Regions from separate parts of the Pseudoalteromonas sp. Cn5-37 genome, predicted to be linked through region 2. Evidence: predicted binding sites of a transcription regulator. Region 2 holds the regulator's gene; each other region holds the start of a gene.
What was found. The regulator sigma-54, encoded in region 2, starts transcription at its own class of promoters, with help from an activator protein. The targets are predictions, from matches to a motif close to GTTGGCACGNNNNTNGNNT.

Region 1 (10,194 bases), on a different contig from region 2:
AAATTCATCCAGCATTTTTTGTTCTGCTTTTGCCACTTGCATCGCTTGTTTTTCAGCTTGCTTTTCGATTAACTTCGCTACTGCTTTTGCTTTCACTTGTTGCTTTAACCACAGTGCTTTTCGCTGTGTCACAACTTGTTTTGCGGTATTCACTGTACTTGCTTGCTGGCGTATCGCTTCTTCAATTTTTGCAATAAAAGCATGATATTGGCTGAAGCCAGCACTAGACAAACCAGAGCGACCTTTCAAATGTAACTGCTGAGAATACTCTAAACGAAAGTTATTAAGCCCTTGCAGTTTTTGTTGATTACTTTGTAAGTGCTGCTGTGCTTTTAAATAATCCATGCGTAAAGACTCTTCTTTATCGCTCTCAAGCTTTAACAATAAATCAAGTTTACTTTTAGCCATTAACCTTGCCCTAATAACTGCGCTAGACCTTGCAGACCTTCATCATAACTGATCACATCTTTCATACCTTGTTGAAGGAATTGATTGACTCGCGGCATCATATTAATTGCTTGGTCGAGCATAGGATCGGTGCCTTTTTGGTACGCTCCTAAGGTGATCATATCTTTGTTTTGTTGATACATTGAATACACTTGCTTGAGCACACGCGCTTGTTGCATATGCGCTTCAGATACAACCTGCGGCATTACACGAGAAATCGATTTTTCAATATCAATAGCCGGATAGTGACCACTGTCGGCTAAATCTCGAGATAAAACAATGTGGCCATCTAAAATAGCGCGGGCAGAGTCAGCAATTGGGTCTTGCATATCATCGCCCTCACTAAGTACAGTAAAAAACGCAGTAATGGCACCTTGCCCTTCACCACCATTACCGGCACGCTCCACCAGCGCAGGTAATTTAGCAAATACTGAAGGCGGATAACCTTTCGTAGCCGGAGGCTCACCAACCGCTAAGGCAATTTCACGTTGTGCCATGGCATAACGGGTAACCGAGTCAAGTAATAACAACACGTTAAGTCCTTGATCGCGAAAGTATTCTGCAATGGTCACTGCACTTTCACAGCCTTTTAAACGCATTAATGGTGACGCATCCGCAGGGGCTGCAACTACCACTGAGCGCTTACGCCCTTCGACTCCTAAAATTTCTTCAATGAATTCTTTTACCTCACGACCACGTTCACCCACAAGGCCAACCACGATTACATCTGCTTCAGAACCACGAGTCATCATACCTAGTAGCACTGATTTACCAACACCAGAGCCTGCAAACAGTCCCATACGCTGGCCTTGACCCACGGTAATAACGGAGTTGATGGCTCGTACACCTACATCCATAGGTTGACTGATTGGTCGTCTTGCCAGCGGGTTAATTGCGTTTTGCGCAAACTTTAAGTGATGCTCAGCATTAATAGCACCTAAGCCATCAAGTGGCCGACCAAGGCCATCTACTACGCGGCCAAGCAAGCTCATGCCTACAGGCAATCCTGTTTCGTTTACTTTTGGGATAACTCGCGCACCTGGTAGTACGCCAGAGATGTGATCATTTGGCATTAAGTACAGTGTTTGGTCATTAAAGCCAACAACTTCAGCATCAACAAAGCCGTTAATGGTTTCAATTTTACATTGACTACCAACAGGTGCTCTAAGCCCTTTTGCTTCTAGCGTTAAACCAACAACACGCGTCAGAATACCGGCAACAGCCGGTTTTGGAGCCTTGATATGTTTTTCATAGCGATGTAAGCGTTCGCTAAGAGTCATTGATTGAGCACTCATAATGAGCCTAAAAAGTGTTAGATACCACTGCTATGCAAAAAGTTTTCCAACGTTTCTTTGACGCGTGTTTTTAATGTCATATCGAGGGATGATTGCGGGGTTTTAATTTCGCAGCCACCACGTTCTAAAGTCGGTTCTGCCACTAACTGCCAATGGTTATCTGCAATAGTTTGTTCGCCATAACTTTCGGTAATTAAAGCAATATCATCAGGATGTAAGTGAATACGTACTTTCACTTGCTCTTCACCTAACGCATCAATGGCTTGCTTCAAAGCATGTAAAATGACTTCTGGTGAGGTTTTGATTTCTTGGTAAACTAAGACTTCAGTTAACATAACAGCTAATTGCACTAACTGCTTTTCGGCACTTTCATCGACTTTAGATAATGGTTGAGAAAGGCTATCAAGTAAGCTTCTTAAGTTAGTGAGCTGCTCTTCTAAAATAGGCTTAATTTCTTCTTGGCCTTGCTCCTTACCAAGCTCAACACCTTCTTTAAAACCAGCTTCTTTCCCCTCATGCGCGCCTTTTTCAAAACCATCTATATAGCCTTGTTCATGACCTTGCTTTAGCCCTTCTTCATAGGCATCTTGACGGATTTTTTCAAGTTCAGCCATGGTCAATGACGGAATTTCAGGCTCTTCTGGCTGCTCTTCGGCCTGCTGCTTTTGCTGCTCTTTACGATATAAGTCAGCTAAAGGCGTGCCATACGCCGTTGAGCGTCCAGCGAGTTTTGTTGTATCTTGCGTCACTTCAGGAATTGGCCAGTTTTCCAATAGTTCATCGGCTGCTTCACTGGCATGTACTGGGCGTCCTGTATGAAATGAAGACTTACTCATGGCTTACAGGAACTCCTCACCACCACCGCCACCAAGCATGATTTCGCCTGAGTCAGCTAAACGTCGTGCCGTAGAAAGAATTTCTTTCTGTGCCGCTTCTACTTCGCTAATACGAACAGGGCCCATTGCCTCAAGATCATCAGCGAGTAATTCAGCGGCACGTTTTGACATATTGCCCAAAATCTTCTCTTTTAATGCTTCGTCAGTACCTTTAATTGCTTTCATTAATACATCTTGCTGTACTTCACGAAGGATCGCTTGAATACCACGGTCTTCAACATCCATTAAGTTCTCAAAGACAAACATAAGGTCTTGGATTTGCTGTGACATCTCTTCATCGTGTTCACGGATTGAATCCATTAACTGACCTTCAACATTGGTATCTAGGTAGTTCATGATATCAGCAGCCGCTTTCAAGCCACCCATTTTCGCAGCTTGTGCACCAGCTTGACCTGCGAACTGTTTCTCCATGATTTCATTCAACTCTTGCAATGCTGCTGGTTGAACTTCTTCAAGGTTAGCAATACGCATGGTTAAATCTAAGCGCACTTTTTCTGGGAATTGCGACAAGATTTCCGCTGATTGCTCTGGCTCTAAATAAGATAAAACAATGGTTTGAATTTGCGGGTGCTCGTTGCGAATAATATTCGCCACTTGCTTTGAGTCCATCCATTTCAATGAATCAAGACCTTTCGCCCCTGAGCCCATAACAATTTGGTCAATAAGGCTGGCCGCCTTGTCTTCACCAAGCGCTGCAGTAAGGGCTTTTTTAATAAAGTCTTCAGACTGGAAGCCAATGGTACTGAAGCTTTGAATTTGCTCAATAAACAAATTATGGACTGCGCTAATTTTCGCTTGCGATAAATCATCTAGTGCGGCCATTGCCATACCCACTTTTTGCACTTGCTTTGGCTCTAAGTGCTTAAGGATTTGCGCAGCATCTTCTTCTGATAAGCTCAGCAATAAGATTGCCGCCTTATCAACACCGTCTAATTTATCAACATCAAACGCCGGTGGTAATTGTTTTTGTTCTTGATCAGTCATCTTCTGTTAACCACGCTTTCACTACTTGAGAAGACAGTTCTGGTTCATTTGCAACCAATGCACGAACTGCTTTGAGTAAATCTTCATCGCCATGTAAGTCTGGCAGCTGTAGTGTACCATCACTTGAGAATCCTACAGCAGCAGAGTCAAAGTCTTTATTTAGCATATCTAGCGTGCTATCACCAATATCTACACCTGCACTTAATGCATCTTCATCATATTCTTCTAGTGTATCGTCTGGGTAAATTAGACGTTTCAGCATAGGTCTTACAACAAAGACAATAAGTACGATGATAACCAGTGCACCTAATGCTAAGCGTAGCATCTTCATGAACCAATCTTGCTCCCAAAGTGGAACTTCAATCGCTTCACCTGTATCTTGTCTTACAAATGGCACTGTAACGACTTCAAGTGCATCACCGCGTTGCATATCAAACCCAACACCACCTTGTAGTAAGCGACGAATATTTGACAATGCTTCGACAGAGCGAGGAACCATAGTTGTTTCACCGTTTTCACCTACTTGTGGTACATAATCAACGGCAACTGACACACTGATGCGGCGGATAACACCGGTTTGCTGGCGCTTATGCGAAATTGTGGTATCAAGTTCGTAGTTACGTGTTGCTTCTTTATGCGAACGACTTGGGTTCGTTGCTGAACCTGCACTACCTTGGCCAGCGACCTCAGGAATATTAGAGTTAACTGGCGGCTGATTCGTTAGCGCACCTGGAATGCCGACAGCAAGACCACCAATGTTGTTTTCTTCGAACGTGGTTTCACTGCGCACAGCGGGTAAGTCTGGGTTATAACGTTTTTGTGTTTCTTCGACTGCACTAAAATCCATATTTAAGTCGACTTGCGCTGTGTAGTTACCTAAACCTACAACTGGAATAAGGATGCTATCGATTTTATTTAAGTATTCTTCTTCACGCTTACGCTCAATTTCATACTCTTTTCGAGAGCGAGCAGCAAGTGAGTTTTGTGAACCTGAATTCAGTAAACGACCATTTTGATCAGTCACAGTAACGCGCTCTGGCGATAAACCTTGGACTGCTGAGGCAACAATATCAACTACTGAGTCAACTTCTTCACCATCAAGCGTACGGCCGCGTTTTAAGGTTAGTACTACCGTCGCTGAAGGTTGTTTTTCACGACGAGCAAATACGTTTTCTTTTGGAATAGCTAAAAGTACTTTGGCGCGAGTAACATTTTTTAGCTCTTCTATGGTACGTGCAAGCTGTTGCTCACGACCATGTTTTAAACGTTCACGTTCAAGGCGTTGGCTTACACCAAACCCCATGTCTTGCATGATGATGTCAGTACCTGAGCTTGGCGCTTGCTCTAGGCCTTCACGAGCCATCAATAATTTGATGTTTTGGTATTCACCTTCTTCAACAGAGATGACGTTACCATCAAGTTCGTAATCAATCTTTTGAGCATCTAAAAAGTCCAGCGTTTGAATAAGCTCTTCCGTTGGCATTTTGCCAAGCGGACGCATATCTGGCTGACGAGCCCAAATAATAATAAAAATTGCGATAGCCAAACAGATTGCTAAAGCAATCACTAAAGTAGCCTGGCGTAAAACGTCTACACCATTTAAGGCACTTAGGTAGCCTGACTTTTGCTCTTGTTGATCGTCAGTATCGGTTGCATCGATACCGCCGCCTGCTAAGGCTAGATCAGTTGATTGATTAGATTGCGCCACAATAATTCTCCACTACCTAGTTACACAGGCATGTTCATAATTTCTTTATAAGCTTCAACAAGTTTATTGCGAACCTGTACCGTCGCTTCAAAGGCAACTGATGACTTTTGCGAAGCAATCATTACGTCCGCAAGTGAAACACTGCGATCGCCCATTTCAAGCGCGGTTACTTTTTGTTTTGCTTCTTGTTGTAAGCCATTCACTGTATCAAGTGCATTGGTAAGTAAATCACCAAACTGTGCCGATGAAGTTGGCTGAGTTTGTGTTGGTAAATTATTAATTGAGTTACCACGACCAACTTCTGAAGCCATAGATTGCATTTCTTGAAATAATGCGCTGTTTTGAACTTTCATAATACTCTCTGACAATGCAGTTTACTTATGCACTGATAAAGCACAAACCGTGCCACAAAATAAAACGAGAATTTTCAACAACTTAACACAGATAATTTACTTGTCAGAGTTTTGACAGCAAACAAGCTCACAAAAATGTGAGCTTGCTTAACTAACTTTTTGGAAGGAGTTTATGCAGGTAAAGCAATACCCAAGTCACGCATTTGCGCCAATTTATAACGTAACGTGCGCGGACTAATACCTAAGGTTTCTGCAACCTCTTTACGCTTACCGTTACAACGCGCTAAGGTTTCTAAAATAATACGATGCTCTTTGTCTTTCAGCTCGTCTTTGTAATTACCTTGCTCACTCACTTGTGGCACGGTATCTAAATTAACTTCAACAGGCTGTTCTTGATATACGGGTGCGTTGTGTGGCGGTGTAGCGACTGGCTTGATATCAACAGTAAGCAACTCTTCAATAAAGACATCATCTTGATGAATACTATTACCATCACATAATATCAATGCCCGTTGAATAACGTTATCGAGCTCTCGTACGTTACCTGGCCAAGCATGCGATAGCAGCTTTTGTTTCGCACCCTCACTTAGTTGAGCTATAGGTTCTTTACTTTTCAGGCAATGACGCTCTATTAAATGCTCAGCTAATACAATAATGTCGCCAGGACGCTCGGCTAATGGTTTCCACATTAGCGGGAATACATTTAAGCGATAATATAAATCTTCTCTAAATAGATTCTCGCTCACTGCTTCTTTTAAGTCGCGGTTACTTGTAGCCAGTACGCGTACATCAAGCTCTATGGTTTTACGGCCACCTAAACGCTCTACTTCGCGCTCTTGAAGTACACGCAGTAATTTAGCTTGTAAGCCTAAATCCATCTCAGTGATTTCATCTAGTAAGATGGTACCACCTTGAGCTTGCTCAAATTTACCCGGGCAAGCTTGAATCGCGCCGGTAAACGCCCCTTTTTCGTAGCCGAATAAGGTTGCTTCAAGCATGTTTTCAGGAATAGCAGCGCAGTTAATAGCCACAAAGGGAGCATCGCTACGATTTGATTTATCGTGGATAAAACGAGCCAACACTTCTTTACCCGAGCCACTTGGGCCGAGTACCATGACACTGGCATCTGAACGGGCAACTTTGCTCGCGAGTTCTAATAGCTTAATACTCGATGGATCGGCAACAATTGGGCCATCGGTTTCTTTTTCTTTTTCAGGCAAATAACGACTCACCATATTAAGAAGCACTTCTGGTGCAAACGGTTTTGCCATGTAATCAATCGCGCCTAAACGCATTGCTTCTACAGCATCATCAATAGTGGCATAGGCTGTCATCATTAAGACCGGCAGCTCAGGATAGTTAAGTTTAATGCTACGTAATAGGTCAAGGCCACTCATAGCGCCCATTTGCACATCACTAACAACCAATGAATAGCTATTTTGCTTGAGCAAGATCACCGCTTGTTCAGCGCTATCTGCAGCAACGCAATCAATACCCGACATTTCAAGGGTATCGATTAGCGCTTCTCGTAAACCTGCGTCGTCTTCAACGACTAAGATAGAGTTAGTATTCATTTTGCCTCCGCTGAGATTGGTTCTGCACTAATTGGCAAGATCAAACTAAAACATGCTCCCCCATGAGCATTATTAGTCACTTCAACCCGTCCTTGGTGCGCATTGGCGACTGAACTTACAACTGCAAGTCCTAGCCCCGTGCCCTGGCTTTTGGTAGTGTAAAAAGGTTCGAATAATTTGTTGGCATGGCGTAAATCAACACCCGGGCCATTATCACTGACACTGATACGAACACAGTTTTCGCTAGTTTCGTCACGTTCGGCACTCAGGGTTACCACAGCCTCAGAACCAATAATTTGAATACTGTTGTGGATCAGGTTTTGAATAGCACTCGCCAGAGCCGTTTTATTACCCATAATTTCAATATCTGGCTCAGGCAAGTTCACGCTAAGTTCACTGTTATTTTGTGCAACCATGGCATCAGCACCGGCTTTTACTTCATTAAGTAACTGTTGCATTGAAACGCTTTCGACCACTTGTTGCTCACCACTTTTGGCAAATAACAGCATATCGTTCACTTGGGTTTCTAAATCTTTTAAACGCGACATTAGCTTCGTATGAAAGTTACCACGCGAGCTTTCTGGCAATCGCTTTGAGCCTAAATTTGCAGCATAAAGCATGGCCGCTGATAACGGTGTTCTGACCTGATGAGCAAGCGAAGCAACCATTTTGCCAAGCGCACTTAAGCGCTGCATATGTGCAACTCGCTTTTGTAAGCGTCTGGTTTCAGTTAAATCTGTCATTAAAATTAATTGTCCTGGCTCTGGAGCAAGCGCAGTAATATCAAGCTTAATTAAACGGCCATCCTTAAGTGATACTTCATGTCCATCGTCTTGCTGTGGTCGAAATGAGCGCTGAATAACGCTAAACCATTTTTCACCTTCAAGCGGCTCACCTAGCATATCAATAGCAATTTGATTGGCTTTTGCGATCATGCCTCGGCCATCTAAAACCACTACACCCGCAGGCATGGTATCAACCAAGTGGCCTAACCAACTGGCTTGTTGGCGCAGCTCACTCAATTCACCCACATACTCTTCTTGCTGTAAGCATGGGTTATATTGTTTGGCTGTGATAAATTGTGGTTTTAGGACATTTGCTAAGGCCATAATCGATACTCAAAAAATCGTGTCTACCTAGCTAAATGCACAATCCGTACCAAATTTATTTTTGTTTTATTTCAATAAATTAAAGACAAAAAAACACTGACAAAAAAATGACAATCGCGAGGGAATAATGCAAAAAGAACACCAGTGTCGTTGCCCATGGCTCGATACCAGCAAAGAAGATTATGTGGCCTATCACGACCAAGAATGGGGGGTGCCATTATATGATGATCACCGCTTATTTGAGTTTATAACCTTAGAGTCAGCACAAGCGGGACTGAGTTGGTATACCATACTCAAAAAGCGTAATGGCTATCGCAGTGCTTTCAAAAACTTTGTTGTTGAAGACGTTGCCAAAATGACCGAAGACGACGTCGAACGATTAATGCAGTTTGAAGGTATTATTCGTAATCGCGCTAAAATCGCCGCCACTATCAATAACGCGCAACGTTTTATTGAGATTCAAAAAGAGTTTGGCAGTTTCTCAAATTACCAATGGCAGTTTGTTGGTGGCAAACCATTGGTAAACGATCTTGATAAATTAGAGGATTACCCGGCTATTACTGAAGCCTCTACAGCATTCGCCAAAGATTTAAAAAAGCGCGGCTTTAAGTTTTTAGGGCCAACCACTGTGTATGCGCATATGCAAGCCTGTGGCATGGTTAACGACCACAGTAATGATTGTTTTAGAAAACAAGAGATTATTGATAGTTATTAGGTGATATGGGCTAAGCTTGGCTTCTATCTTCTCGGTGCTGCAAGCAGCCTCCGGTGGTAAAAAGCTAATTAAGTAACTTATTCACAAAGAGGCTAAGAGACGCTGCGCTTATGAGGTAAAAATAAAGATGTTAAATTTTAGGCTCTAGGCTACTAGGTGTAGCGCGCAGCACCTCGATTACCTTGGTGGTAAAAGTATTAAGAGCCTGATTCACAAATAGGTTAAAGGAATATTGCGCTTTAAATATTAAGAGAAAGGGCTTGGTTTCTCATTTGTTCCTCATTATTTTCTCTTTGTGCAAAAAGCTTTTAGTGATTTATTACCACAGCAGACCCCGAATGAAAGACGGTGAGCGCGCTCGTAAGTTTAGCGCCTATAAATAAAGACACAGCCCATTCTATAGGCGTAATAACCATAGTACTTAGTTAATTTTTGCCTAAAACCTGCTCTTAACTATTAGTCACGCGTTAGGTTGTATTTCTTCATTTTTTCGACCAGTGTGGTGCGCCTAACACCTAAAATTTCTGCTGCACGTGCAACAACGTAATCATAGCGCTCTAATGCTTGGCTGATTAAGCTAATTTCTAGCTCAGCAAGATACTCTTTGAGCTCAATTCCTTCATCTGGTAATAAACCTGAGTCAGCCGTTGTTGCTGGTACTTCAGGTTCTTCATCATCGTAATCACTAAAGCCGGTACTGAAAATATCGTTGAAAGCATCTCGCTCCATCAACTCTTCAGGGTACTCAGGCTCATAGGCCTCAACTTCGATATAACGATATTTAGCTGGTAGGTCTGGCACATCAACTACTTTATCAGGGAACATGATCACCATGCGCTCAACTAAGTTAGCAAGTTCACGAATATTCCCCGGCCACGCATGTTCTTTTAAGCTTTGAATCGCACGCTCAGTGAATTTGGCCGTTGTGCCACTTTGCTCATTAACACGACGCATTAACTCTTTTAACAGCAAAGGAATGTCGTCAGCACGCTCACTAAGCGAAGGATTTTCAATTGGAAACACGTTTAAGCGATAAAAAAGGTCTTCACGGAAGTCGCCCTTTTCAATCATCTCTTCAAGGTTACGGTGAGTCGCTGCAATAATGCGTACATC
Region 2 (10,194 bases):
TAAAAGTAGGATATTTAAAGGGAATTTTAAATATCCGAAGTAAGTTTACCGTAAACCTTGAAGTCTTAGCAAATGCTATTCTTGCTCGTGAAAGCGTTGCGCAATTAATTCGCCGATTGCCGTTAATGCAGCGTCAGCGTCAGGACCTTCGCATACAACACGAACCTCTTTTCCTTGACTACTTTCAAGGAGCATTAACGCTAACACGCTGTCGCCTTCAGCTTCTTTCTCATCTTGAAAAAGTGTAATTTTGGCATCAAATTGCAGTGCTAGTTGCGCTAAAACAGTCGCAGCGCGAGCATGTAAGCCAAGTTTGTTTTGAATTAAAAAGGTATCTTCAGCGTGCATTGTTGGTGCCTAGTTAGATATCTTGTTCGCGGTGGCGAATTTTTACATTAGCATGAGTTTTAGAAAAGCTTTCACCAATTGTTTGCGCTAAGTAAACAGAACGGTGTTGGCCTCCTGTACAACCAATTGCAATGGTTAGGTAACTGCGGTTATTGCGCTCTAGATGTGGCAACCAAGTCTGTACAAAGGTTTGAATCTGCCAAGTGAACTTTTGCACTATGCTGTGGCTAGCTAAATAATCCCTGACAGGCTGATCGAGGCCGGTTAGTGGCTTTAAATCAGGCTCCCAGTGTGGGTTCGGTAAAAAGCGTGCATCAAAAACGTAGTCAGCTTCTTTTGGAATGCCATGCTTAAAACCAAACGACATAAACGTAATAATCAGTTTTTTATCTTTCTTACCTAAAATCTTTTCACGAATTGATTCTGCTAACTGATGAACACTCAAATCAGTGGTATCAATCATAAAGTCAGCGCGGGTGATCAGCACATCAAGCAGGATTTTTTCTTGTTTAATGGCAAGATCAAGCGGTAAAGAATCAATCGATAATGGATGCAAACGGCGAGTTTCAGAAAAACGCTTGATTAGGGTTTGATCATCACTATCTAGGTAGAATAGTGTTGGGTTAGCAAAACCTGGCAGGTACTCAAGAATATCATTAAACTCTTGCTGCTCTTTCGGTAAGTTACGTACGTCGATACTGACGGCAATTTTGTCATAATTATCAGAAACACTTCGCACGAGCGAAGGCAGTAGGTTGACAGGAATATTATCAACACAGTAGTAGCCTAAGTCTTCAAGAACTCGTAAAGCGACCGATTTCCCCGAGCCTGAGCGACCGCTGATAATTATTAATTCCATTTATGCCTCTGATGCAATTACTTGAAATAGTTGCTGATCGCTTGTAGCACTTCGCAACTGTTTACAAAAATCTTTATCTTTAAGTCTATCAGCAATTGTTGACAAGGTCTTCAAGTGCAACTGGCAATCGCCATCTGGTACGATGAGTGCCACAAAAATATCAACGGGACGATTGTCTATCGCATCAAAATTGATGGGAGATTCACTGACAATAATAAATGCATGAGGTTCATCAGCACCACTCATTCGACCGTGGGGAATAGCTATTCCTCGGCCGATACCTGTACTACCTAACTTTTCCCTGTTCAGAAAAGCATCTAGGATATCTTGTTGAGATAAATGAGGAAACTGCTGGTGAGCTAACTCGCTAATATACTCAAGAATTCTTTTTTTGCTATTAAAAAGGACCGCAGCTTTGCTGCAGTCCTGATTAGTAAGTGAACTAAGTTTCATAATTTAATGTCGAGCTAATTTCTCTTTATGCTTAATGACTTGGCGATCAAGTTTATCGATCAATGAGTCAATTGCTGCGTACATATCTTGATGTTCTGTAGAAGCGAACAACTCGCCTCCGTTTACATGTAAAGTTGCTTCTGCTTTTTGGCTTAATTTTTCTACATCTAAAATGACATGAACATTATTAATATGATCAAAATGCCTTTCTAGTTTTGCGAACTTAGTGTTTACATAGTCTCTTAATGAATCAGTGACTTCTACGTGACGACCAGTTAAATTTAGTTGCATAAGCATTTTCCTTCTATGTAAAACGTCTAAATCAGACTTTTACGCTGATTAGACGGAGGTATTGCTAGAGACTCACGATATTTTGCAATTGTACGTCTAGCTACTTTAATTCCTTGCTCAGCCAATATATCTGCAATTTTGCTATCACTCAATGGTTTAACCGAGTTTTCTGCAGCAACTAACTTCTTGATTAAAGCGCGAATTGCTGTAGAAGAGCACTCACCACCATTTTCGGTGCTGACATGGCTTGAGAAGAAATATTTCAACTCAAAAATTCCCCTTGGGGTATGCATATATTTTTGTGTTGTAACCCGAGAAATCGTCGATTCATGCATTTCGACCATTTCAGCGACATCGTTTAGCACCATTGGCTTCATTGCTTCTGGGCCATGTTCAAAGAAAGCTTGCTGTTGTTGCACGATACAGTTGGTCACTTTTAGTAAAGTATCGTTACGGCTTTCTAAGCTCTTAATAAACCACTTTGCTTCTTGTAAGTGAGAACGAATAAATTGGCTGTCGCTACTTGATTTAACAGAGCGAGACATCGCTGCATATTGGCTATTCACTCTAATTTTTGGCATACAATCTGGGTTTAACTCGACTACCCAGCGGCCTTTCACTTTTTTCACTGATACATCGGGTATGACGTACTCAGATTCTTCGCGTACTATGCTATCCGCAGGCTTAGGATTTAAGCTGTGAATGAGCGTCATCACTTCTTTAAGCTCGTTTTCTTTAAGCTTAGTCTTTTTCATTAAAGTGCGATAGTCGCGACTTGCTAATAATTCGATATGCTCAGATAAAACCATTTTAGTTTCAGCTAAATATGGCGTATTGGCATCGAATTGACGAAGTTGTATACACAGGCACTCTTGTAAACTTCGGGCGCCGATACCAACTGGATCGAATAACTGTATTCTTTTTAAGACAGCTTCAACTTCATCGAGTTCGATTTCTTCTTCATCATTATTTTGATTAAAGCTTTCGACAATATCTTCGCAGCTAACCGTTAAAATACCTGAGTCATCGATAGCTTCAACGATGGCAACGGCAATCGCTTCATCGGTAGGACTAAATGGTGTGAGCTGTAGTTGCCACATTAAATATTCTTGCAGTGTTTCTGTTGAAGCACCTTGGTAAATAGACTCGTCTTCAGGCATTGGCCCAGACGATGTTGATGGGGCGGCACTCATGTACTCATCCCACGTAACATCCATAGCTAAGTCATCGCTAACCGTATCCTTACTCAGAGCATCACTGCTTTCTTGCTCGAATTCGCTAGGTGCTTCGTCGGCAGACGCGCTGACTTGTACATCGTCAGACTCCGCTTTTTGCTCATTCTTACCGATGCTTTCTTCGTTGTAATCCGCTTCTTCCACTTCAAGCAGAGGATTACTATCAAGCGCTTCTTGAATTTCTTGCTGGAGATCCAATGTACTGAGCTGCAACAAGCGAATGGCTTGTTGCAGTTGTGGAGTCATTGTAAGTTGCTGGCCCATGCGCAGCTGTAATGATTGCCTCATGTATCCCTAACAATCCTTTTTAAGTTATCGGTAACGGTGAGGACACTGTTATCGATTTATTGTCATTGTATAAGTCTAGCAGATGCTCTAGTCGGTGGCGTAATGGTTACAGCCTGAATTGCTCGCCTAGATAAACATCACGTACAGTTTGGTCAGCTAATACGTGCTCAGGTGTCCCTGATGCAATTAGCTCCCCATGAGAAACAATGTAGGCTTTTTCACAAACATCAAGGGTTTCTCGAACATTATGGTCAGTAATAAGTACACCAATACCACGATTTTTTAGGTGCTCAATAATTTTCTTTATATCTAACACCGAAATAGGATCAACACCAGCAAAAGGCTCATCTAAAAGGATAAATTTAGGATTAGCGGCTAATGCACGTGCAATTTCAACGCGGCGTCGTTCACCACCTGACAGTGCCATACCTTGGCTATCGCGAATATGTTGAATGCTAAATTCATCTAATAAGTTGTTAAGCGTCTCTTCGCGCGTTGTTTTGTTAAGATCTTTGCGGGTCTCTAATATGGCCATCAAGTTTTGGTAAACTGTTAATTTTCGAAAAATAGACGACTCTTGTGGTAGATAACCAATACCTAAGCGCGCACGGCTGTGCATTGGCAAAAGCGTGATATCGTTATCATCGATGCTTATTTTTCCTTTGTCGCTTGGTACGAGGCCTACAATCATATAGAAGGTCGTTGTTTTACCTGCACCATTTGGCCCTAACAAGCCAACAATACTGCCCGCTTCAACTTCAAGACCGACATTTTTAACCACTTGGCGGCCTTTGTAGCTTTTAGCTAAAAGCTCTGCTTTTAATGTGCTCATGGTTGGCCTTTATCGTCTTTTTTATTTTCTACAGGCACTAAAATAGTGTGTACACGATCTGTTGAGTTTTCGTCTTTTTCTGCGCTGATCAGCTGTTGAGCCATATCATAGGTAATGCTTTTTGCCGTTACTTTTTGACCCGCTTGAGTGACTTCAGCTTCGCCATTGAGTGTTAAGAAGCGTTTCGCAACATCATAACGAACTTCTTCGGCGCTGGCACTCATCACGGTACCATCAGCTTGCTTTTCTTCGAAGTAAGCTGGTTTGCCTGTAGCGATAATTAATTCGACTGTACCTTCGGTGTCACCGCCATGTGCCTCAAGTCGCTCTGCTGTAATGCGACGATCACCATGCACGATCTCTACGTTACCTTCGAATATGCCAACGCCATCTTTTAGTTTACCGACTTGGCGATCTGAGCTAATGCTAATTTGAGCGCCTGTTTGCTCGGCAGCTGCGCCCGAAAAGGCAATTAATAAGCTTGGGATCAGGAGTAATTTCTTCAGTTTATTGGTCATAGTATATGGTTCGTGTATGGTTAGTTAACTCAACAATTTCGGCTTTTAAATCGGCTTTTAAGCCTTTACCGGTAATTTTTAAATTCGGTCCTGTTAGTGTTACAGGTTGCTTTGAAAACATCGTCATTTTATCAATGTCGACATTAATATTTTCTGCTTTTATGTCTTCGATCATACCGTTATGGGTTAAGTTTTTAGCAACTACATCCCCTTCAAAAATCAGCTGATCATTTTCGTATAAAGTAGCTTCTTTGGCTCTTACTTGCCAAACTTGCTGATCGCTATAAATAGTAAAAATAGGTTGTTCAAAAAAGGTAAACCCTAATTGTTGATACAACTCCATTTTTGCAGCTGCCACTTTATGACTAATTTTACCTTGCTCGTCATAAGCTGTTTGCTTTAGAGCAACGGCAGTGTAATCAGGTGTTGCGATGATCTCGTCTTCACTAGTTATTGTATCAGTTGACTGGTTAAAGTACGGGTACCATAACCACACCATGCAACAGACAAAAACAATACTCAGTAAAATACGGGCTATATTCATGCGCTGGTACCATCGCTAGTTAACGGCTTGCCGTTTTCTAACATCAGTAAATCAGTTAATTCACGCACGGCTCCAAAGCCACCCGGTAATAATGTGGTGTAATGAGCCAGCTTCTTGATAAGCGGGTGTGCATCGTTTACTGCGACAGCAAAGCCAACTTTTTCCATAACTGGTAAGTCTGGACCATCATCACCAATATAGGCAATCTGTTCATCTGTCAGCCCCAGTTTATCCTTTAACTCTTGATAAGCAATCAGCTTATCTTCTTGTCCCTGATAAATGTGCTGAACTGTTAGGCTAGTCATTCGCTGCTGAACTATTTGTGAATGGCGGCCAGTAATCACTGCCACTTCAAAGCCACTATTAATGAGTGCTTTAATACCAAAACCATCTTTAGTATTGAATGCTTTAAGCTCTTCGCCATTATTACCCAAATAAATTCGACCATCAGAAAAAACACCATCAATATCACAGATTAATAGTTTTATTTTTTGAGCACGCTGACTCACATCAGGGCTCAGGGGCTGGTATAGTTCGGCGAATGTCATTGCTTAGAGAACTCCTGCTTTTAATAAGTCTTGCATATTAAGGGCACCAATTGGTGTGTTGCTTTGATCCACCACAATTAAACCATTAATACGTTTATGCTCCATAATATTTAAAGCTTCAGCCGCAAGCATGTCAGGGCGAGCCGTTGTGCATGAACGGGTCATCACTTGGCTAATTGCCGTGTTATGGATATCGATGCGCTGTTCTAAAATACGGCGTAAGTCACCATCAGTGAATAACCCGGCTAACTTTTCATCTGCACCAATCACTGCGGTCATACCAAGGCCTTTGGCTGACATTTCAATCAATGCATCTTTGATGCTTTGGGTTTCGCTAACGATTGGCGTTGCGTCGCCTGCGTGCATCACATCATCTAATGTAAGTAATAAACGTTTACCTAAGCTGCCACCAGGGTGCGAAAGTGCAAAATCGTCGGCAGTGAAACCTCGGGTTTCTAGTAGCGCAACCGCCATTGCATCGCCCATAACCAAGGTTGCAGTGGTGCTTGCCGTTGGGGCAAGGCCTAACGGACACGCTTCTTGGCTAACTTTGATGCACACATGAACATCAGACAGTTTTGCCATTGTTGAGTCTGGGTTGCCTGTTAACGAAATCATTTTTGCGCCAATGCGCTTAATAACAGGGATAATACTGAGTACTTCGCTGGTCTCACCTGAATTTGAAATACACATCACCACATCGTCGCGGGTGATCATGCCTAAATCACCGTGGCTAGCTTCGCCAGGATGAACAAAAAATGCCGGAGTGCCAGTACTTGCAAGGGTTGCAGCAATTTTATTACCTACATGGCCAGACTTGCCCATACCAATCACAATAATACGACCTGTACATTGGAACATTAATTGGCAAGCATTATCGAAATCTTGATTTATATATTGCTCAATTTCTTGTAAAGCTTGTGCTTCAATTTCGAGTACGCGCTTACCCTGCGCGATAAAGCTAGGTTGTGTCATTAATTATCCTACTTGGCTGAAAATATAGCCCTGATATGCAATAAATGCGACTAACAGTAAGCCACCTTCTACTCTATTGATACGACGAGCACCTTTAAAGTTCAATGACATGGCAATCAATACAACGGTTGCTGCAATCATGATAAGTGCATCGCGGTTTGCCGCAGAAGGGTCAATAATTGATGGGTTGATAATACCCGCAAGTGGTAATACGGCGAGTAAATTGAAAATGTTTGAGCCAACGATATTACCAAGCGCTAAATCGTCTTCGTTTTTTAATACCCCTGCAATACAGGCTGCCAGCTCTGGTAAGCTGGTGCCAATAGCAATTATGGTTAAGCCTATTACAAGGTCTGATAGACCAAAATATTTTGCGATATCAACGGCTGATTCAACTAAAAAGTGTGAACTGACTGGTAATAAAATCATGCCGATGATTAACCAAAATATGGCTGATTTAGTGCTGACATCGTTCGGAACATCTTCACATGCTTCGCTGACAAATGGGTCATCTTGGTTTTTAGCACGCAGAGACACAATAACTAAGCCACCAATGAACACCGCAAAGGCAATCATCAATGCAATGCCTTCAGCGAACGAAAAATAGTTATCTGAGAACACATACCAAGCGGCTACTGAGATTAACAGTACCAGCGGCATTTCGCGTTTGAGTGTCATTGAAGATACTGAAAGAGGGCGCAGTAAAGCTGTGACACCAAGTACAAGTAAGATGTTAGTAATGTTAGAGCCGACCGCATTACCTACCGCAGTATCTGTTTTACCGGCAAGTGCCGCTGATGCAGATACCATCATTTCAGGCGCAGATGAGCCCATAGCAACAACGGTTAAACCAATGATTAGGGTGGGGATCCCCATATTTTTTGCCAGTGCAGCCGCCCCATAAACAAACCGATCAGCACTCCAGACGAGTGCAGCAAAGCCAATAATTAAAATGACAAAAGAAGTCACCATTGTGATACGCCAACATTACTTATACAGATGACTGCAAATAGTAACAAAAGCGAGCCTGAAAGTATAAGTAAAAGAATGGGCTGGCAAGCATAAAGCGTGCTTGGTAAGGAAACTAAATTTCAGGTGTCGTTAAGCTCTTTACAGCTAGCTTTAGAATTTATTGATAGAAAATATTACAAAATTTTACGATTTGTTTTTTCCATCTTGACTAAAAAACCCTTAAAATGGCAAAACTAGTGAAAAACGTTATGGAGAGCGACTTGTCGCAATCAATAGTAGAAATCAAGGATGTAACCTTTTCACGGGGCGATAGAATCATATATAAAAATATGAGTTTTAACATTCCGAAAGGCAAGATTACCGCTATCATGGGACCGAGCGGCATTGGTAAAACCACCATGTTACGCTTAATTGGCGGTCAGCTGAAGCCTGACTCTGGTGACATTTTATTTGAAGGCAAAAGCATTCCTAGCATGACTCGCAAGGAACTTTACGCCGCCCGTACCAAAATGAGCATGCTGTTTCAAAGCGGCGCTTTATTTACCGATATGTCAGTGTTTGACAATATCGCCTTTCCTTTGCGCGAACATACTCAGCTTAGCGAAGATTTAATCCGCCTTGTTGTTTTAATGAAATTACAAGCTGTTGGCCTGCGTGGTGCACAAGATTTAATGCCGTCTGAGCTTTCGGGTGGTATGGCTCGTCGTGCTGCTTTAGCGCGTTCAATTGCCCTTGATCCAGAACTTATCATGTATGATGAGCCTTTTGCTGGTCAAGATCCTATTTCCATGGGTGTGCTTGTTAAACTTATTAAGTCACTGAATGAGGTGTTAGGTTTATCATCACTGATCGTAACTCATGATGTAACAGAAGTAATGAGTATTGCCGACCACGTGATCATCATTGCTGATCAAGGAGTGATAGGCGAAGGGTCACCTGAGCAAATGCAAAACCATGAATCTGAGCTTGTGCAACAGTTCTTAAATGGTTTATCGGATGGCCCTGTGCCATTCCATTTCCCAGCTCCTGCGTATGATGATGAATTACTAGGAGTGCATAATGCTTGATCTATTCCAGAAGTTAGGTCACAAAACGCTAGGGCGCTTTGCCGCGCTTGGTCGTTCTACTCAAATGCTGTTTGGTGCACTCGTTAATGTGCCAAACTTTAAAAAAGGCACACCTTTACTTGTTCGCCAATTATATATGGTGGGCTCGCAATCTCTTTTGATCATCATGGTGTCAGGCCTATTTATCGGTATGGTGCTCGCTCTGCAAGGTTACACCGTATTAGTAGGCTATGGTGCTGAAGATAGCTTAGGACCCTTAGTGGCATTGAGCTTATTACGTGAGTTAGGCCCTGTAGTAACAGCATTACTGTTTGCTGGTCGCGCGGGTAGTGCGCTTACTGCTGAAATTGGGTTAATGAAAGCGACTGAACAATTATCAAGTTTAGAAATGATGGCGATCGATCCACTTAAACGCATTATTGCACCGCGTTTTTGGGCTGGTTTTATCAGTATGCCATTGCTTGCACTAATATTTTCTGCGGTTGCTATTATTGGCGCTCATTTAGTGGGTGTTGATTGGCTTGGTGTTGACTCAGGAAGCTTCTGGTCAATCATGCAAGCGCAAGTGTCGTTTCAACAAGATATTGTGAACGGCATGATTAAGAGTTTTGTATTCGCCATGATTGTGACTTGGATTGCACTTTACAAAGGCTATGACTGTGTTCCTACATCTGAGGGGATCAGTAAGGCCACAACAGAAACCGTTGTGCACTCGTCATTGGCAGTATTAGGTTTTGACTTTATTTTAACAGCGGTAATGTTTACCAGCTAATTAGGGTATTAAGATGAATTCACGGAAATTAGAAATATTAGTTGGCTTTTTTGTAGCCCTTGGTATCGCTGCATTTGCATTATTAGCATTTAAAGTTGCGAATGCTGGCATTAGTGGGAGTGGTGAAACTTACCAACTTAACGCAAAGTTTGAGAATATTGGTTCTTTAAAAGCAAGAGCGCCTATCAAAGTAGGTGGTGTGGTTGTTGGTCGAGTTGAATCTATTTTTATCCATCCAAAAGAGTTTGTGCCGGTGGTTAATATGGCGATTGATGCTAATTACTTATGTAAGTTTTCAGACACCACATCAATCTCTATTTTAACGTCAGGTATTTTAGGTGAACAGTATTTAGGTATTAACCCTGTTATTGCCCCAGAATCTGCTGAGCAGCGTTGTATGGGCAATGAAGTGACAGTTAATGAACAAGATGCTGGCTTAGATGAGCTGTTTGGTGTTGAAAGTAAGGCTCTTGCCAATGGTGACTACATTAC
Region 3 (10,194 bases), on a different contig from region 2:
CAGGGACAGAAATGATGCCTGTCATTTTTATTATAGCGACAATTGTTCCTGCAGTTACTGCACCAATCGTTTCATGGTCTATTAGTGGTTTGATGATTAAAGTTCAAAAATTAGAGGAAACACATCGAAAACTAGCAATGTATGATCATTTAACAGGATTGCTATCTCGTCGAGAGTTTCTAGCTCAAGGGAATGAACTATTGCAAATGTGTCAAAGTAATAATCAACCAGTTGTATTTGCTTATTTAGACTTAGATCACTTCAAAAAAATTAATGATACATACGGTCATGCTGCTGGAGATGAGGTATTGGTAAGTTTTGCAAACCTAGTCAAGAAAACTTTAAGGCAAGAGGATTTACTAGGTCGTTTAGGGGGCGAAGAGTTTGCTCTAATTTTGGTAAACACGCGAGTGGTAGAGGCAAAACAGAAGCTAGAATTGCTCCGTAAAACTGTCGCAAAGATGACAATTAATTACGCTGAGCAACCGCTAAAGATTACAGTTAGTTTAGGGGTAGCTGATTGGGACCGTCCTCATAAAGAAAACTTAATATCGTTAATGAAAAGAGCTGATAATGCACTGTATAGTGCTAAATCATCTGGGCGAAACCAGCTTGCATTTGCCAAGCTATTTTAATGGCTTGCTCCATAAAAACACTGATATATTGTTTGTCTTTGAAACATCTAAATTCTTTAAATAATTTTATTTTTTAAGTAGGGCGCATGTTACGATTTTTTTCTATAGACCAAGGTGTGATCACAGAAACAGAGCCAGCTGCTGATATGCCTCTTGCAACCGCTATTAAGAATGCCCATTGGATTGATACTATAAATCCGACTGAAGAAGAACGACAAGCGCTGGCAAGCACCCTTAATATCACCTTACCCGGCGCTGATGATGTTGAAGAAATCGAGGCCTCTTCCCGTTGTTTTATCGACCATGAAGGCTTGCATGTGCATGCGCTTTTCATGTCACCAAACGAAGGGCGCTTTAACACGGTAACCGTAGCTTGTTTGTTACAAGACAACTGTTTGCTGACAATCCGCGATGATGAACTAGCCGATTTTCGTCTATTACGACTACGTGCTCGGAAAGGGCAAGTGGCGTGTGATAATCCAAAGCAACTTTTGGTGACTTTATTTGACCAAAAAGTCGAAAACCACGCTGATATGCTTGAAGACATGCATCATCAGTTAGAAAAACTCAGTGCCTATGTACTTGAAGAGGATGACTCTGACTTAGAAGAAGCCGTTAGCCGAATTTCTCGCCTTGAAGATAATAACGGTAAGGTGCGTTTATGTTTGATGGATACGCGCCGGAATATTTCGTTTTTACTGCGCCACCTAGGAGCGCCGACAGAAGACCGCGAATCACTACGTGAAATTGTGCTCGATATTGATACCCTTATGTCTCACTGTACATTTTTGTTTGATAAGGTGAATTTCTTAATGGACTCGACTCAGGGTTTTATTAACATCGAACAAAACCAAATTATCAAAACCTTCTCTATCGCCTCAGTGGTGTTTTTACCTCCAACCGTTGTCGCCAGTATTTATGGGATGAATTTTAACAGTATGCCTGAACTGCAATGGGCATGGGGTTACCCGTTTGCAATTGGCATTATGTTGCTGTCTGGCTTTGCACCTTACTTGTTCTTTAAACATAAAGGTTGGTTGTAACAAAGCATAAAAAAGCCCAGCAAATGCTGGGCAAAGGGTCTTCGGATAGACCTAGGGGGTTTAACCTTTCAATTCGCCGGTAGACGATTCGATATGTGCACGAACAAACCATTGGAATTGTTCTAAATCAGCCAGTTGGCCAGTGATCATATCTTCAGAAACTGGGTCTAGCTCACCAAGCTTATCGATAGCTGCACGGTGGTCTTTATTAACACCGTTATACACTTTATCAAGCGCTGTTAGGTGGTCAGTAACTAAGCCTTTACCAATTGAATAATCTTGCCAAGTACGGCGTTCTACAATTGATTGAGGTGTGCCAACAGGTACGCCGCCCATGGTTGCAATACGCTCTGCAATCGTGTCAGTCATCTCTTGCACTGCGCTTACTTGTGGGTCAAGCATTTCGTGTACACCAATAAAATTAGGACCAACAACATTCCAATGAATGTGTTTTAAAGTGAGGTGTAAATCGATTAAAGCGACCATGCGTTGGTCTAGAATAGCAATCGTGTCCGCTGCAGCTTGGTCTTTAACACCCGGTGCTGTAAATTCTGCGATTTTTGATGATGAATTACTCATTACTCCTCCGAGATTATCTGTAAATTTCCTTTCGCTTTTAATCTAAAAAGCATGTGTAATTACACAGAAGCAAGCGTTGTGCCTAATAACTTTTAAATTATAAGGCTCTGAATTTAATAGATTAATTTTATTTAAGTCTTGAGGGAGGGTGATACTAGTTAAGAAGAAGTATGAAAACTCTGCACACCTTCTGTAAAAAATTCAGTGTGCAGATACTAATTTACGACTTAAGAAAGTAAAGCCGCCGCTAAACGAACAAAATCAGATGAGGTTAGAATGCCCACTAGGTTGTTATCTTTATCAACCACAGGCATGCAGCCATGACGGTTCTCAACAAAAAACTTAGCAACTTCGTGTAGCGGTTGCTCTGGCGAGATACTGGTAAAATCGGTAGCCATAATATCAACCACATTAGTTTGCTTTTCCTTGCGTTCGAGGGCGCTGGCACTGTAATTAGCCATGATATTCATTACCTGAGCAATCATGATTTTTTGCGTTAACATGCCAACCAAACCACCATGCTCATTGATCACAGGGATATGACGAACATTTTTCTCTTTCATTAGATTATGAGCATCATGCAGGGTATTTTGCGCGCTAATAGCAAATGGGTCTGGCGTCATTAAATCACTAACTAGGTGTGTCATGGCTACATCCTTACAATTAATCAAGTTGCGGTAAGTTTAGCGCTTATCTAGTTAATTTCACTTAAGTGAGATCAAAGTATTAGTGATTAACGGTGTAATTACTTATGCAGTTCAGCCGTAGGCAAAAAGATGTAATGAGGATAATTTTTACCTTTAAATATTAATTTTATGAATTATTAGCTTGTTCAATTAGCGTATAAGCATCATGCGCTTTTTCACTTGGTTTTATGCCTTTTCCTAAAATGATTGTTAATTGTATGACGATTGTGCGCTCTAATAACGTTGACTCATGCAGTGCTGGCGAAGTTTGACTTGTGCAGGTTAATAAACCGCAGTGTGCTCTTTGCTCAAAACGTGGTTTGTTAGTGGGCTTGGCGCGTTCAACATCAACTGCCTGCTCGGCAACGAGAAACCAGTCATAACCGGTGTCTATCGTAATGTTGGCGGCTTGCAGCATACTTTGCTCAAGCGCTGAGCGCTTTGAACCGTGACGAGTCTCGTATTGAAGGATATATTGATTATCCGCAAGCTGCTTAGTTGTTAGGCCAGGAATGTTTTTATCATTCGAATGTTGGCTGCTGGTGCAGCCAATTAATACAATGGCAAAATAAGCTAATAATACGTGTTTCATGATTGTCTCGCTTATTGCCAATGGTTAGTTAGCGCTTGTTGTTCGGCGTTACGATCTAACGGTTGGCCTTGAATGTGCTCGTCGATGTAACTATCAAGCGCAGGTGTTTTACTTGCTAAGCGATAGCTTTGGCTTGAAATTGCGCGTTGCTCGCTCGATGCATGAAGCTGCCAAATTCCTTGTTGTTTACAAGCAATATGTGTTTGCTGGGTAGTTTTAGAATACAGCGTGTATTGGCGGCAAAAATCGCCATTAGTATTAACAAAGCTAAGCTGTGCAGTTAGGCTTCTGTTTGTATCTAATAGTGTGTTGTCGCCACTCAGTTGTTGATCTAATGCGTTGGCAATGGGTTGTTCCAAACCTTGTTGTTGAACAAAGCTAGCAATAGCGACTGTAAAAAGCACCGCAATACTTGCTGCAACGGCCATTTGTTTGCGACCAGCTAGTTTAATTTGCTGCCATTTAGATAGCGAAACGACATTCTCTTTATTATGTTGCTCGATTGTTTGTGCAAGTTCATCAGACAAGGGCATTGCATCAATCTGTGCTGCGTGTTGTTTAACGAGCATGTCAACTTCAGATAGTTCAGCTAGGCGTAAAGCGAGTTGCTCATCTTCAGCAATTGCATTACGTATTGCGTCCATTTCGTTTGCTGGTAATTCATTGTCTAAAAAAGCACTGAGTGTTTGGTCATCAATCTTCATGCGTTTTCCTTAGTGAAATCAGGCTTAATTAATTGATAAAGTGCAGCTCTGGCTCGTGACAATTTACTCATCACGGTGCCAACAGGTATTTCGAGGGTGTGCGCAACATCTTTGTAAGCCATACCTTGCACTGCCACGAGGGATACAATAGCGCGTTGTTCATCTGGCAAGGTTGTTAAAGCGTTATTTACCCGCTGCAAAGTCTCTTTGGTTGCGAAACTCTCTTGTTCATCGTCACAGATGGGTTCTTGAAGTTCTGTATTTTGAACTGCCTTTAAGCGCACTTTTTGCGAGCGGTATTCGTCGATCCAAACATTGCGACAGATCTTGAAAGCCCATTTTAGTGGTTCAATATCATCGGGCATGCCTTTTTGTAAAAGTTTCTCGATGGTCATTTGTACAATATCATCGGCATCTGCTTGATTGCCGGTAAGCGAAAATGCAAAACGTCGCAGCGCTGGTAATAAACTGGTTACTGTATTTGTCATAGTTTCCCTTATTGGTTAGGGCAAGGGCCGATTAATGAAATAACTCATCAATGATTCAGCCAACTCACACTACTATAACGAGCAAGAAAAAGTTTTATTCCCAATAAATGCAATTTTTCTTTCACTGAAACGTTATAGTAGTACCTAACTAAATGAGAAGTCACTGTAACATGAAATTGAAATCAGTCATTTTAAGTAGTTTGCTGTTTACTTCAAGTACGCTATCAGCAGCGATTATTGAGCCAATAAATGGTGTGATAGAACAGGTAGATCCTGTTATTAATCAACTTGAACCGCGCATAACCAGCCAAGTAGAAAGCATACGCAAACATGAGTTAATCGACGACGCAACAGCCATTGTGACCTCGCTACCTAAAAGGCTAGAGATACTCAATCAGTTACAGGCTCCTGCATTTGTTGAAGTCGATGTTGAGCATGGTTTTCGTGCAGTTGAAAGGCAATGGATAATGCTTGCGAATGAACAGCATCAGGCAAAACTGTTGCAAATTGGCGCGCAAATTATCGTCACTAAACAATACACGTCATTGGGTTTGTCATTAGTGCGGTTTGTTGTCCCGACCAATTACGATTCAAAAGCGCATTTGCAACGTTTACTTTCACTCGATGATGCAGCGTTATTGGACAGAAATCATATTTATCAAGCGCAAAATGGTTCTCAGCAAGATGCGTCTTCATCAAAGCTTACAGCAATGTGTGACTGGTCTGTAAAAATTGGCATGATTGATAGTGCGATAGATACGACTCATCCGGGATTTAGTAACACACAGATAAAAATGCAGTCATTTCTTGCAAATGACTTAGTTTCACCCGATTTGCACGGCACTGCGGTTGCTGGCGTTTTGGTAGGTAAGTATGGGCAGCTCATGCCGTTATTATCTGAGGCAACATTATACAGCGCGGCGGTGTTTTATCAGCAGTCTGATTTTTCACAAGGGGCGACATTAGCAGCAATAGTTGAAGCACTTAATTGGTTGGTTGCTAACGAGGTGCCTGTTATCAATATGAGTTTTACAGGGCCCGACAACGCTATTTTAGCGGCAGCAATTAATGCCACAGCGGCTAAACAAGTAACTTTAGTGGCGGCTGCAGGCAATGAAGGACCTGCTGCGCTGCCACTTTATCCTGCGGCATACCAACATGTCATTGCTGTCACGGCACTGGATAGTCAAAACCGAATTTATCGCTGGTCAAACAGAGGTGGTTATATTGATTTTGCGGCATTAGGCGTCAATGTCATGACGTTAAAAGCTGGAGGGGATCTTGGTCGGGAATCTGGAACCTCTATTGCCGCGCCGCGTATTTCAGCGGCGGCTGCATGTTTAGCGGCAAAGCCAAATGCTTCTCCTAAAAATATTTACCAGGCGTTACAGCAACAAGCGAATGATTTAGGTGAAGTAGGCAAAGATGCGGTGTTTGGACATGGCGTAATCGATTAAAAGCTGGCTTTTAATGACAGCGAAGCAATACTTTGGGTATAGGTGTTTGCTGCCAGCTTAGATTGATAATCGCCGTACTCTGCTTCAGTAACAATTTGCAAAGAGTCAAAAACAGAAAGCTGCCAAAATGCGCTGACTACACTGCGACTTTCATCCCGAGATGGCTCGCTTTGTGTAAGTGGTTGGTTGATAACTTCTTGGTAGTTTTTATCTTGATAGCGCCAGCTTAATCCTGCTTTATTGCTTATATCAAACGCTTTAAAACGATGAGTGATGCCTGTATTTAAGCCCCAACTTTTAAAGTTAAATTGCTCTGAATCAGCATTTTCTTTATCTAAACTAGCGCCTAAAAGCAGCATCGTTTTACCCTGATTAATAAAGTAATACAGGTTCGAATCAAGCCCTAACCCTTTTGCATCGCGCATTGACTGTGTGGCGAATTGTTTATCTGATGCCCTAATTGCAGTACGCAGATAGGTTGTTGGATTAAAGTAGTGGCCCACATACAAACTTGCTTGATCCAAGGTTAAAAATGTTTCTTTTGCTACTTTTGCTAAAGCGCCGTCATAACGAATACCTACATCAGTACCAGAAAGGCTATAGCTAGAATCAAGGCTGTATTGATGCAATGCCAAGTCGTACTGGTCAAGCTGATTATAATTGGTTTGCTCGTATCGATAACTTGGTGTGAACTTAAGGTTGTCAGTTGCATGTAACTCAGCGCTAACGCCAGCTTTAAGTATTGAACCCGTATCACTTTGTGAAGAAATATCATCTAACTCTTTAATGGCTAAATCGGAGTTAGTCGTTAAGCCAATTTGTGCATCAGCATGAAAAGTTGCATCCGAAGCAAATACTTGAATGCTTGTGGTTAACGCACTTAAGGTGATGAGCTTATTAATTGTACGCATAATAATCTCCTAAAGGAGCGCCGGGGGATAACCCGGCACGCTATTGGTTAAAGGCCTAAGTTCAAGCTGTTTTGAATGTTATTAACGACTTCGGTAGTCGTCGCTGCGGATACTTGCTCAGCAACTTGTTGATTGACGCTGTTGCTAACAGTTGATGAAATGGTTTGCTCAACACTACTTTGTACAGAGCTCATTGCAGCTTGTTGTACATTACTAATCAGTGATGATTGCAGGTCATTAGTGATTTGCGAGGCTTGACTTAGACCAGCAGAGCTTAGCTCACTAGGCTCTAAAGACGCTAATACATCTGTTTGCTGAGTCAATTGATTTTGCATTGCGTTAGTTGTGTTCGAATTTGTGTTCGCGACGGCCACATTACTAACAGCAGTTGTCGCAGTTGACAGCATTGACTCACCTGCTAGCGCTACGGTATTGGCTGCTTGAGAAGCGCTTGATACTGAGTTTGTTAAACCAAGCTCGGGCATAGTTTCCGCAGGCTGCTGCTCATCGTTTTCAAGCGTTGTTTGATTATTTGCTTGTCCGCTATTTGAGCTTTCAGTATTCACACCAGCTGATGAATTTTGTGTTGTTGCCGAGCCCGACACTTGAGTTGATTGTATCAGTGTCGTATTCGACGTTGCTTGGTTTGAATCAGTCGAAACTTGACTATTATTTGCTGTTTGCTGCTCAGATGCTACTGATAGTTGCACGTCAGCTGCTGATGAAGCCGCTGAAAAGCCTGTTGCAGTTACGACACAGATTGCGATAAGTGATTGTTTGAAGTTTGTCATTGTCTCGTCCTCTTTTTTGCGAATTGACATAGAGGTAACGAGTGGGCGAAAGGTTTATTCCAAAAAATTTTAACTTTTTTCCATCAAATTAGCTAACTTATTGAAACCTAGACAGAGTTTTCACTTTTTGTTCATTCACAGGTCACTAAGCTTTAAATTTTTAAAGAAGCTACTGCAATGAAAACATGTTTAGTTTTAGCCTTATTATTTTGCTCTGGATCGGTTTTGGCTAATAGCGTCTGTGGTGGAACGACTGCCTATGTGCGTAATGCAGTAAAACTACCCAGCAAGGGTGATAACTTTACCAGTTACAGCAAAATGGCAGAGCTGGCAGGGCGTACGTATGTTCATTCGCAGGTAAAAAACATCATTGTTGATACCTACCAAGCGCTCCAGAAATCCCATCCTGATAAACGATACAAATACGCTGAAACGGGCTTAGAAAATGGCGGGAAATTTAGCCCGCATAAAACCCATCAAAATGGTTTGTCGGTTGATTTTATGACACCTGTTATCAACGAAAAGGGGCAATCAGTTCATTTGCCAACTCATGTATTTAATCGTTTTGGCTACGATATTGAATTTGATAAACAAGGCTGGTTTGAACAGTTTAAGGTTGATTACACCGCTTTAGCAGCTCATATTGTTGAGCTACATAAATCGGCAACAGCAAAAGGTTACGATCTTTGGCGCGTGATCTTTGACCCAAGCCTGCAAGCTGGGCTTTATAAAACCAAGTATGCCGACTATTTAAAAGAGCATATTCAGTTTTCGACTAAAACATCCTGGGTGCGACATGATGAGCATTACCATGTTGACTTTTTAGTGCCGTGTGAAAAATAGTCTTCAATTCATTACGGTTAGAGTTGTTAATTAGATTATACGGTTTTAGTGAACAAGCAGCTGAAAGCTGATAAAGTACGTTGCGCAAAACATGGATGTTTCAACTTGTGCCACTTTTAAGTAAGTCCCTCACGTTTTCTTTAAGAAAAATAGAATCATGCCTCTGTTTGTATTTAATATGCTTAAAGCCTCACTATGCACATAGCTTAAGCATTTTAATTTAGAATTTACTATTAAATATAGAATTTAAAAATATGAAAAAATTAATACAAATCTTTGCTATTTTATTCTTTGTATCAACTTTATCTGCTTGTATGACAACTTATAACCCTGTTCCTCAAGGATATCAGGGCGAAACAGCAACTATAGATGACACCTTCAGAACCATGGCAACTAGTACAGGACGGTTCTTTTACTTGAGTAAAGTGAATGGTAAAGATGTCAATAACGCTATTAGGGCAACAAACCAAGCTACTTATGGACAAGGTATGGTTCTGTCACCAGTGGGGTTTAGTCGAAAAGTACCAGCAGAGGAAATGACACTAACACTAGTAGCGCAGGTCCATCATGCCGCACCTATTAACTATATGTTTAATTCAGGAACGAATTACATTGTTACAGGTGATGTATCTTTTATTCCAGAAGCAGGACAAAGCTATCTAGTAAAGGGATATTTGAGTAGTGACTTTTCGTCTGTTTGGCTTGTAAATAGCGCTGGTGAGCAAGTATCTGATGCTGTTGTTTTAAAAGGTGATCCTGATAAGAGTACAGCTGTAATCGCCAAATTAGTTAAGGGTAAAGTTGTACTTCCCGAGCCGCCAAAAACGCAAGCGACTATTAAAAAGCAGGTTGCTATCACAACAGAGTCATTTGATAACCCATTGTTTTTTCTTGAGCAGGGGCTAAGCGCAGAAGCTATTATTAAGAAGTTAGGTGAGCCTGATCATATTCGTTATATTGAAAAAGGCTTTTTTAATAACAAGCCTGAAATACAAATATTTCATTTCACAGATCTTGGCAGTGTTCAAATGGTTAAGTCACCTGCAGATGGGCAGTTTTACTCAAAGTTAACTTATAATGTTAATAGCCAAGAGCATTATCAGTTTGTTGATGTAGTGAACCAAGCTGATGGTACCGAAACTCAAATCCTTGGTAAGAAATTTTATAATATCGGTGTTTATAAAGAGCAATACCTAGACGCATTAGCGAATAAGCTCTGGCAAAATAAATATACTGTCGATGGGCGTATGCTAGATGGTGTCGCGTACTATTGTAAAATTATTGCCAATGCACAAACGATGCGTTATCAAGCTATGCTAAAAAGCCTTGTTGCAGATAAAGATGTTCCTTCAAAGTTACGTCGTCATTGTAAAGCGGCCAAAAAAGACATAGACAAATTAAAGCTCGCAACTGTTGAGCAGTTTGAATTTATGTAGTTTAGATCCAAGCCAATTCACTTAATCAA

Region 1: fliE (flagellar hook-basal body complex protein FliE) is a predicted target of sigma-54. The motif match lies at 5,722-5,740, and genes of this name have one in related genera.
Region 3: dps (DNA starvation/stationary phase protection protein Dps) is a predicted target of sigma-54. The motif match lies at 2,325-2,343, and genes of this name have one in related genera.

The regions. Positions count from the first base shown of each region.
Region 1 is NZ_JAKGBA010000007.1:133,455-143,648, forward strand. It holds gene fliJ (flagellar export protein FliJ) at 1-408, opposite strand, end outside; gene fliI (flagellar protein export ATPase FliI) at 408-1,742, opposite strand; gene fliH (flagellar assembly protein FliH) at 1,760-2,578, opposite strand; gene fliG (flagellar motor switch protein FliG) at 2,582-3,622, opposite strand; gene fliF (flagellar basal-body MS-ring/collar protein FliF) at 3,615-5,330, opposite strand; gene fliE (flagellar hook-basal body complex protein FliE) at 5,351-5,683, opposite strand; gene L1266_RS11375 (sigma-54-dependent transcriptional regulator) at 5,854-7,257, opposite strand; gene L1266_RS11380 (sensor histidine kinase) at 7,254-8,366, opposite strand; gene L1266_RS11385 (DNA-3-methyladenine glycosylase I) at 8,494-9,081, shown strand; gene L1266_RS11390 (sigma-54 dependent transcriptional regulator) at 9,538-10,194, opposite strand, start outside.
Region 2 is NZ_JAKGBA010000023.1:24,778-34,971, reverse strand. It holds gene L1266_RS17915 (HPr family phosphocarrier protein) at 76-348, opposite strand; gene rapZ (RNase adapter RapZ) at 362-1,207, opposite strand; gene ptsN (PTS IIA-like nitrogen regulatory protein PtsN) at 1,208-1,660, opposite strand; gene hpf (ribosome hibernation promoting factor) at 1,664-1,951, opposite strand; gene L1266_RS17895 (RNA polymerase factor sigma-54) at 1,978-3,474, opposite strand; gene lptB (LPS export ABC transporter ATP-binding protein) at 3,581-4,306, opposite strand; gene lptA (lipopolysaccharide transport periplasmic protein LptA) at 4,303-4,824, opposite strand; gene lptC (LPS export ABC transporter periplasmic protein LptC) at 4,814-5,368, opposite strand; gene kdsC (3-deoxy-manno-octulosonate-8-phosphatase KdsC) at 5,365-5,916, opposite strand; gene L1266_RS17870 (KpsF/GutQ family sugar-phosphate isomerase) at 5,920-6,891, opposite strand; gene L1266_RS17865 (calcium/sodium antiporter) at 6,895-7,863, opposite strand; gene L1266_RS17860 (ATP-binding cassette domain-containing protein) at 8,112-8,930, shown strand; gene mlaE (lipid asymmetry maintenance ABC transporter permease subunit MlaE) at 8,923-9,702, shown strand; gene mlaD (outer membrane lipid asymmetry maintenance protein MlaD) at 9,716-10,194, shown strand, end outside.
Region 3 is NZ_JAKGBA010000001.1:1,033,921-1,044,114, reverse strand. It holds gene L1266_RS04705 (GGDEF domain-containing protein) at 1-635, shown strand, start outside; gene corA (magnesium/cobalt transporter CorA) at 722-1,678, shown strand; gene dps (DNA starvation/stationary phase protection protein Dps) at 1,739-2,257, opposite strand; gene L1266_RS04690 (CBS domain-containing protein) at 2,485-2,904, opposite strand; gene L1266_RS04685 (CC0125/CC1285 family lipoprotein) at 3,071-3,535, opposite strand; gene L1266_RS04680 (hypothetical protein) at 3,547-4,239, opposite strand; gene L1266_RS04675 (RNA polymerase sigma factor) at 4,236-4,727, opposite strand; gene L1266_RS04670 (S8 family serine peptidase) at 4,898-6,184, shown strand; gene L1266_RS04665 (hypothetical protein) at 6,181-7,095, opposite strand; gene L1266_RS04660 (hypothetical protein) at 7,143-7,886, opposite strand; gene L1266_RS04655 (penicillin-insensitive murein endopeptidase) at 8,064-8,729, shown strand; gene L1266_RS04650 (hypothetical protein) at 8,984-10,165, shown strand.